DNA from 2 places in the Propioniciclava sp. LT432 genome. Region 1 is predicted to be linked to the other one. Evidence: riboswitches for the same ligand, from Rfam matches in the RefSeq annotation. Region 1 holds a riboswitch; the other holds the start of a gene.
The links. Region 1 has a riboswitch for cobalamin ahead of cbiB (adenosylcobinamide-phosphate synthase CbiB). Riboswitches for the same ligand answer to the same signal wherever they lie in the genome.
Positions count from the first base shown of each region.

Region 2: another riboswitch for cobalamin. It lies ahead of AC5YDV_RS12815 (LPXTG cell wall anchor domain-containing protein); the one in region 1 lies ahead of cbiB (adenosylcobinamide-phosphate synthase CbiB).

Region 1 covers NZ_JCAKNE010000028.1:15,190-19,589, forward strand. The annotation lists gene AC5YDV_RS15395 (cobyric acid synthase) at 1-1,544, opposite strand, end outside; gene cbiB (adenosylcobinamide-phosphate synthase CbiB) at 1,541-2,506, opposite strand; cobalamin riboswitch at 2,533-2,658, opposite strand; gene AC5YDV_RS15405 (cobalt-precorrin-6A reductase) at 2,731-3,456, shown strand; gene cobA (uroporphyrinogen-III C-methyltransferase) at 3,434-4,186, opposite strand; gene cbiT (precorrin-6Y C5,15-methyltransferase (decarboxylating) subunit CbiT) at 4,229-4,400, shown strand, end outside.
Region 2 covers NZ_JCAKNE010000021.1:30,322-34,721, reverse strand. The annotation lists gene AC5YDV_RS12825 (CbiQ family ECF transporter T component) at 1-432, opposite strand, end outside; gene AC5YDV_RS12820 (hypothetical protein) at 441-1,334, opposite strand; gene AC5YDV_RS12815 (LPXTG cell wall anchor domain-containing protein) at 1,331-2,557, opposite strand; cobalamin riboswitch at 2,637-2,792, opposite strand; gene AC5YDV_RS12810 (CsbD family protein) at 2,855-3,058, opposite strand; gene AC5YDV_RS12805 (class I SAM-dependent methyltransferase) at 3,108-3,722, opposite strand; gene truA (tRNA pseudouridine(38-40) synthase TruA) at 3,719-4,400, opposite strand, start outside.

The sequences.
Region 1 (4,400 bases):
AACGCCGAGGACGACTTCCCCTTGCCGTGCCCGGTGTTCACGATCAGCCGGGGCTGGGTGCGGCGCGCGCGGGTGGTGGCCGGGTCGCTCCCGACGTGATGCGTGGGGCGCATCAGGTCGAGAGTGGCTTCGACATCCACATGCTCCTCGATCGCGTCGGCCAGGCGGTCGAGCATCTCCTCGCGCGCTTCGTCGTGCGTGGGGTGCGGGGTCGGCACCCAGTCGTGCCCGACGAGCGAGGCGACCTCGGTGAGGAAGGCGTCCGCGAAGGGCTGGTGCTCGAACGCCCCGTGGAGGAGCGTCCCGAACGTGGCGTCCACGCGGCAGCCGTCGAGGAACGGCTCGGCCACGCCAGTGACCCGCGCTGAGCCGTGGTGGATCTCATAGCCCGGCACGTCGAGCCCCCGCCAGGGGTGGGTGGTGCGCGCGGTGACCTTGGTGCCGAACTGGACCGCGACCGGCAGCACCCCCAGCCCGGGCAGCGTCCCCGCCCGCGACTCGACCCCGTCGGTGATCGCCTCGGCGAGCATCTGGTAGCCGCCGCAGATGCCGAGGGTGGGGCGTCCGGTGGCGTGGCGGCGCGCGACGACGTCGGCGATGCCGCGCTCGCGCAGCCAGACGAGGTCGTCGACGGTCGCGCGGGTCCCGGGCAGCACCAGCAAGTCGGACGCCGCGCACACGGCCGGGTCGGTGGTCACCTCCACGTGGACGCCCGGGGTCCGGGCCAGGGCGTCCACGTCGGTGGCGTTGGAGATGCGGGGCAGCCGGACCACCGCGACACTCAGCGAGCTGACATCCCCATCCGGGGAGACGGCACCCCAGCGGGCCACCTCGAGGGCGTCCTCGCCGTCGAGCCACACGTCGGGCAGCCACGGCAGCACACCCAGGCAGGGCAGGCCGGTGCGGCGGGTCAGGTCGGCCAACCCCGGCTCGAGGACCGACCGATCGCCGCGGAACTTGTTGATGACGTACCCCGCCAGCCGGCGCCGGTCTGTCGGTTCGAGGATGCCCCACGTGCCGAAGATCGAGGCGAGCACCCCGCCGCGGTCGATGTCGCCGACCACGACCACGGGCAAACCGAGCTCGGCCGCCAGACCCATGTTCACGTAGTCGCGCTCGCGCAGATTCACCTCGGCAGGCGAGCCCGCCCCCTCGACCACGACCAGGTCGTGCGTCGCAGCCAGCTCGCGGTAGGCGTCAAATGCCGCCTCGGCGAGGTGGGCGCGGCCGGTGGCGTACTCGCCGGCCTCCAGCGTGCCGGCGGGACGCCCCCGAACCACCACGTGACTGCGTCGGTCGGTGCCCGGCTTCAGCAGCACGGGGTTGAGCAGGCTCGACGGCTCGATGCCCGCCGCCTGGGCCTGCAGGTACTGGGCCCTGCCGATCTCGGAGCCGTCGGCGCACACCGCCGAGTTGTTCGACATGTTCTGCGCCTTGAACGGCGCCACGTCGATCCCGCGGCGGGCCAGCGCTCGGCATAGGCCGGCGACGACGAGCGACTTGCCGGCGTCCGAGGAGGTGCCGGCGATGAGGATCCCGGTCACCGCGGCCTCCCGGAGAGCTGGTGGCCGACCCGTCCCTGGGCCACGGCTGCGAGCGCGGCCCCGAGGGTCGCGGCGGCGACCACCCACCCGACCAATTGGGCGGCGCGCCGCACCTCGGACGCCCCGGGTTGCGGGGCGTCCGGCTCGCCGAGGGTGCCGCGCACCTCGACGCGGTCGCCATACGTGTTCGCCCCACCCAGCCGGACGCCCAGGGCCCCCGCCCATGCCGCCTCGCACCAGCCGCCGTTCGGGCTCGGATGGTCGCGGGCGTCGCGGTGCATCGTGCGCCAGGCCGCGGACGCCGACCCACCGACCAGGGGCGCAGCCAGGCAGGCCAGCGCGCCGGTGATCCGGGCGGGAACCCAGGCCAGGGCGTCGTCGAGCACCGCGGACGCGGTGCCGAACCGCGCATACCGCGGTGACCGGTGGCCGACCATCGCGTCGAGGGTGTTGACCGCCCGGTGGCCGAGCATCCCCGGGACGCCGAGGAGGGCGCCCCAGAACAGGGTGCAAACCACGGCGTCGTTGGCGTTCTCTGCCAGCGACTCGACGGTTGCGCGGCTGAGTTCGGGGGCGTCCAAGTGGTCGGGGGAGCGGCCGCACAGGTTCGGCAACTGGGCGCGGGCGGCGGCCAGGTCGGCGCCGTCGAGGCGGGCGGCCATCGTCGTGCCCTCGACGACGAGGGAGCGGGCGCCCAGGCACCCCCACGTGGCGGCCGCGGTCAACAGGGTGTGCGCGACCGGGTGGCGGCGTCCCACCGCCTCGGCGGCCAGGCCGAGCGCGACGATGGGGGCGACGGTGATCGCGGTGAACGCTGCGCCCCGGGGCAGGGAGTCGCCGTACACCCGCGACTCGACGTGGGACGCCCAGCGCCCGAGCGCGGCGACCGGATGGAAGCGGCGGGGGTCCCCCACCAGCGCGTCGACGGCCACCCCCAGGAGAAGGCCCCTGCCACGGCTCACTCGTACGTCCTTCGCGTCGATGTGGAATTCAGCGCGTCACGCGGGCGACCGGACTTGCCTCGAAGGGGCTCACCGTTGCGGGACAGTGTCGGATTCACACCGACTTCGCCGCGGGGCGCGCCGCTCACCCTACCAGCGCCGTACCCCTGCGCCGCGCCCTCCGCTCGGCCCTCCGCTGGGCCCCTTCGCGCGCTCTCCGCCGCGACCCTGCCATGCTGGGGCCCATGCGTGTGCTGGTGCTGGGTGGGACGGCCGAGGGGGCGGCCGTGGCCGCCGCGCTGGTGCAGGCCGGGCATGACGTCACGACGTCGGTGGCCGGGCGCACCGCCGAGGCCCGCGCGGGCGGGGTGGGGGTGGTCACCGGCGGGTTCGGCGGCCCCGAGGGGCTCGCGTCGTGGCTCGTCGGCCACGGCATCGGGGCGGTGGTCGACGCCACGCACCCGTTCGCCGCCCGGATGACGCGCAACGTCGTGGCCGCTGCCGCCGCGAGCCGGACGCCCGTGCTTCGGCTCGATCGCCCCGGCTGGTCGACACACCCTGACGCGGACAGTTGGCTGTGGGTGACCGACCACGACGCAGCCGCGCGGGTGGCGTCCGGGCGGGGCCGGGTGCTGCTCACCGTGGGCCGGCAGCCCCTGCCCCACTACGCCGCGCTGCCCGACGTTCTCGCCCGCGTCGCGGAGGATCCCGGGCTGCCCACCCGGCCCGGCTGGCGGATCCTGGCCGACCGCGGCCCGTTCGCGCTCGCGGAGGAGCGCGCGTTGCTGGCGTCGGAGGGCATCGGGGTGCTGGTCACCAAGGATTCTGGCGGCGACCACACCGCAGCCAAGCTCGACGCGGCGGCTGAGGAGGGCGTGGCCGTGGTGGTCGTCCGGCGCCCGGAGCTGCCGGCCGGCCTCGCAACCGTCCCCGACGTAGCCGGCGTGCTCAGCTGGTTGGCAGCGCGCTGAGGTCCAGACCGGCCACGTCCCCGATCACCGTGATGGCGGGCGGTCGGACGCCGCGGGCTTCGGCGTCGGCAGCGATGGTCGCCACCGTTCCGCGGACCACCTGCATGTCGGGTCGGTATGCCCCGGCGACGACGATGGCCGGCGTCGCGGCGGGCAGACCGCCGCGCGTGAGGGCGTCGGTGATCGCAGCGAGGTGCTTAACGCCCATCAGGATGACCAGCGTGGTCTGCACGCGCGCGAGGGCCTCCCAGTCGAGGGTGCTGCGCGGGTCACCGGGAGGGACATGCCCCGACACCACCGTGAACCCCTGCGACAAGGTGCGGTGGGTGACCGGGACGCCGGCCAGCGACGGCCCCGCCACGGCGGATGTCACGCCCGGCACCACCCGCACCGGGACGCCGGCCTCGGCGCAGGCGAGGGCCTCCTCCCCGCCGCGGCCGAACACGTAGGGGTCGCCGCCCTTGAGCCGGACCACCCGCTTCCCGGCCTGCGCCGCCGCCACGAGCAGGGCGTTGATCTCGTCCTGGGGCGTACCCGGGCCGCGGGGGGTCTTGCCCACGTTGACGACCTCGACGCCCGGCGGCACCAGGTCGGTCACGTCGGGGGCCAGGTGGTCGGTGTAGATCACATCGGCCGCCTGCAGCGCCCGCAGCCCGGCCACGGTGAGCAGGTCGGGGTCACCAGGACCGCCGCCCACGAGTGTGACGGTGCCGGGTTCGGCTGGGTTCATCAGGTTCTCCTCGGTGCAGGGGGGACAGCTAGGGTCGAGCGCGTGGATGACGACTGGGGCGCGACGCCCGGCCTGCCCGACGAGGCCTTCGAGCACGACGGGCTGATCACCAAGCGGCACCAGCGGGCCAGCGCGTTCGCGTTCCTGCGCCCCCACCCCGGTGAGCTGTTGTGGGACATCGGTGCCGGTTCGGGCGCCATGGCGATCGAGTGGG
Region 2 (4,400 bases), on a different contig from region 1:
GTAGAGGGCGGCGGGCACGCTGCGCAGGGCGCGACGCGGGTTGGCCAGGGCGTTCGCGGCGCCCAGGCACAGGAGCATCACCCCGAGGCGCAGCGCCTCGTAGGTGGCGTACACGAGGCCCTCCGCGTTGACCGGCCCACCCAGGCGGATGCCGGCCGCCCAGGCCGGCAGCTCGACCTCGGGCAGCGTGAACAGGACGGTGGACCCCATCCCCGCGCCCACGACGAGCTGGAAGAACAGCCGGATGAGGATGATGATCCCGGCCAGGGCGAAGTAGGCGCCGATGGAGCGGGCCCAAGGGGAGTCGGTCCGGCGAAGCAGGACGACGGCGGTGACCGCCAGCGCCACCAGGGCGAGCAGGAGTGGGCTCGTGGTCAGCGACACCGCCGCCGCCACGCCGAGGGCCCACGCCCACCACGCCCAAGGGTGCATCAAGGGCGTCAGATCCCTCGCCGGCGCATGAGGGCCCAACCACCCAGGGCGCCACCCCCGGCGACGACGATGCCCGCCGTCGCGAGCAGGCCAACCGGGGTGCCCCCGGAGCTGTCGCCGACCGGGGTCGCGGACGCCGGGGGAGCGGCCTGGGCCGTCTGTGTCGCCGAGGAGATCGCGGGCGACGGCTCAACGACGGGCGTCTCGGACGGCGCAGCGTCCGGGGTCGGGGCGTCCGCCGGGAGGACAGCCTCGGTGCCGGCGGGCGCGGGCGAGGCGGGCGCCTTCGAGGCCGCCCCCTGCGTGGTCGATGCCGTGGCCCGCGGTGCCTTGGAGGCCGGGGCAGGCGTGGAGGCCCTGGTGGGTGCCTGGGTCGGCGCGGGGGCCTGGGTCGTGGGCGCCGGTGCGGGGGCCCGGGTCGGGGCCGGTGCCGGGGGCTGGGTCGGAGCCGGCGCAGGAGCGGCCGGCGGGGCGGGCGGGCGGGGACCGGTCTGCCCCGAGCCGAAGGCCCACCCCTCCGCGTCGCCCTTCCTCGGCGAGGTCGAGGTGTAGCCCAGGCTCGAGTAGCGCCACGGACCCCACGACCCGTCCGCGTTGCGGCTGGCCTGCCAGTACGACCAGTGGGCGTCGTTCGTGACGGTGCAGGTCGACGGATAGCCGTTGATCTGGCACAGGAAGCCGGGGCTCTTGTCGCGGACGGTGAACCCGGCGCTCTGCAGTGCGACCTTGCCGGTGCTGTAGCTGGTGGCGCACCCCGTCCCCTGCCCGCCCACGACGACCCAGACGCCGTCGCAGGAGGCCGCGGCCTCGGCCGGGGTCGCCGCTCCCGGGGCCACGAGGGCCCCGGCAGCGGCGATCAGGCCGACCGCGAGCGTGGCGAGACCGCGGACCAGGCGGTTCATCGCGTCACGTGGCGGCGGGCGACGAGCAGGCCGGCGCCCACCAGCGCCAGCAGCGAGGCAGCAGCGACGAACCACGGCTCGGTCCCGGTGCCCGTCTGCGGCAGGCGGTCACCCGGCTGGGCCACGGAGGTGGCCACCGGGGCCGGGGTCACCGACGCGGTCGGCTCGGCGGACGCGCTGGGCCCGGGGGTCGCGGTCGGCTCCGGGGTCACGGTCGGCTCCGGGGTGGCCGAGGCGGACGGAGTGGCCGAGGCGGACGGGGTCGCCGACGCGGACGCGGACGGGGTGGCGGAGGCGGACGGGGTCGCGGAGGCGGACGGGGTCGCGGAGGCCGAGGGGGTGGGCTGCGCGGTCAGGTCCCAAGCGACGTCGTAGTAGGAGACGCCGGCGACGAGCAGGATGGCCTGCGTGGTGAGGAACCAGTCCGCCTTGCCGTCCACGAGGAAGGCGCCGGAGGCATCCTGTGCGGCCAGCACGAAGGCGAGCGCCTCGTCGACCGGCTCACCGGCGGTGGCCAGGGAGGCGCCGAGGATCGCGGTCGAGTTGGCGGGGACCCAGCCGTCCCAGGAGCCGTCGTCGGCCTGCGCGTCGTGCGCCCAAGCGATCGCGTCGGCGGCCAGGTCGGTGCGGCCGGCGGCGAGGAGGGCCAGGAGGGCCAGGGCCGTGTTGTCGGCGTCCGACGCGACGCCGGGAGCGAAGCCGAAGCCGCCGTCGGCGTTGCGGTACGTGACCAGGTAATCGATCAGGTTCGCGGGGACCTCCTCGCCGGCGCGGTCCAGCGCCACGGCGGCCAGGCCGCTCGCGAACGGGCCGGGCCATTCGCCGATGCTGCCGTCCTCGGCGATGCCGTTCTCGACGATGTCGATGAGGTCGACGCCCGGGAGGAAGGTGCGCGGGTCCTCGCCCACGGCGTCCAGCGCGATCGCCAGCTTGGCCGCGCCGTCGGGGGCGCCCTGCGCGTACTCAGGGCCCGTGGTCTGCAGCGCCTCCAGCAGGGTGGCGACCTCGTCCACGGTGGTCGGGTCCTGGCCGGCGGCGAAGACGATGAGGGCGTCGGCCGTCGAGGACGGGAAGCTCGCGACCTCGTTGGCTTCGAGGTTGGCGGCGACCCAGCGGGCGGTCGCACGCGCGGCGTCCGTGGTGGCGTGGGCGGGGAGGGCGGCGGTGGTGAGCGCCAGCATCGTGACGAGCCCGATCACGAGCAACTTCCAGAGGCGATACATCGTGGTCCTCACTGGGGCACCCAGGGTGCGACGGGTCCCGACTGGGACCGGTCCCCACCCGCGTGCCTCGACGGGTTGAATGGTTTCCGTGGCACCGGCGGGCATTCCGACTCCATCGAACGGGCGATGTCACGGCTGCGGGTCAGTCCCGGTCTTGCACCGGAGTTCCCCCACGCGGGTCCGGGGACACCTTAACCCCCCGGGAACGGCGCGGACCAATCGTCCGCCAACAAGCAACCGGGGTGCAGGAACGTGGTTCCCGCACCCCGGTTGGGTCGTCGTGGTGGACGAGTGCTGTTACTTGAAGGCGTCCTTGACACCCTCGGCGACGTCGCGACCGGCATCCTTGACGTTCTCGCCCGCCTGCTTCGCCTTGGCGGCGGCCTGGTCGGCCTTGCCCTCGGCTTCGAGGCGTTCGTTGTCGGTCAGGTCGCCGGCGGTCTCCTTGACCTTGCCGCCAAGCTCCTCGGCCTTGTTCGAGATTTTGTCTCCGATACCCATGAGCACTCCTCTCCAGCCCCGGTGTTCCCAGCGCTTACATGGATCGAGGCTAGTTGGAGGTGCTTTCCGACGCAAGGGGTGCCACCTCGAACACGCGGAATCCCTTCGCCGACGCCGTCCGGTCACACCGGTAGCCCTGCTCGCCCAGCCAGCGCTGCAGCGAGTCGGCGCCCAGGTTGCGGCCGACCACCAGCCGGGCGACGCCGCCCGGGGCCAGCCGCGCCAGCCAGTGCAACAGCAGGGCGTGGAGGGCCTCCTTGCCGATGCGGATCGGCGGATTCGACCAGATCTCGTCGTAGCGGGCCTCGGGGTCGGCCTCGTCCGGCAGCGACGCGTGTACGCGGTCGCCGACGCCGTTGGCCGCGGCGTTGAGCCGGGTGAGGGCGAGGGCCCGCTCGTTGGTGTCGACGGCGTCCACCCGCGCGTCCGGCGCCGCGGATGCCGCGGCCACCGCCAGGACGCCGTACCCGCAGCCCAGGTCGAGGATGCGTCGGGCGCCGGCGTCCGGGGTGTGCGTGCGCAGCAGGACGGCCGTGCCGAGGTCGAGGCCGTCGCCGGAGAACACGCCGGCCGCCGTCGTGAAGGTCCAGTCGGTGTCCCAGAAGCGGACGCCGATGGTGCGGCGCCGCTCGTCGGAGGTGGGCGTCTCGAAGTAGTGCGTCATGGCTGCCTCTCGTCGCGGCGGGCACGGGACTCGGCCTGGCGGGCCGAAAGCTGGTCGTCGGCGGGGTAGCCGACCTCCTCCAGGACCAGGCCGTGCGGGGGGAGGACGGTGACGTCCCCGGCGCGCGTCGGCTGGTCGACCAGGCCCGCGAGCCAGGCGGCGTCCCGCTGGCCGGTGCCGACGGCGACCAGGGCGCCCACCACCGAGCGGACCATCGAGTGGCAGAACGCGTCGGCGCGCAGCGTGACCTCGACCAGCCCGGTGGCGGGGGACCGCTCGGCGTGGCACTCGAGCATCTCGCGGATCGTGGTCGCCCCCTCGCGGCGCTTGCAGAAGGCCCCGAAGTCGTGGAGGCCCACCAGCGAGCGGGCGCCGGCGTCCATCGCGGCGACGTCGAGCGGGCCGCGCACGCGGACGGCCATGTGGCGCTGCAGGGGGTCGGGTGCCCTGTCGGCCAACCGGAACACGTAGCGGCGCCAGATCGCGGCGAAGCGCGCGTCGAATCCGTTCGGGGCCACCGTGACGCGGCTCACGACGAGGTCCTCGGGCAGCACGCGATCCAGCCGTCGGAGCAGTTCGGCCGCGACATCCGGGCCGGGGAGGTCGACGTGGGCGACCTGCCCGCGGGCATGGACGCCGGCGTCCGTGCGGCCGGCCACGGTGAGGCGGACGGGCTCG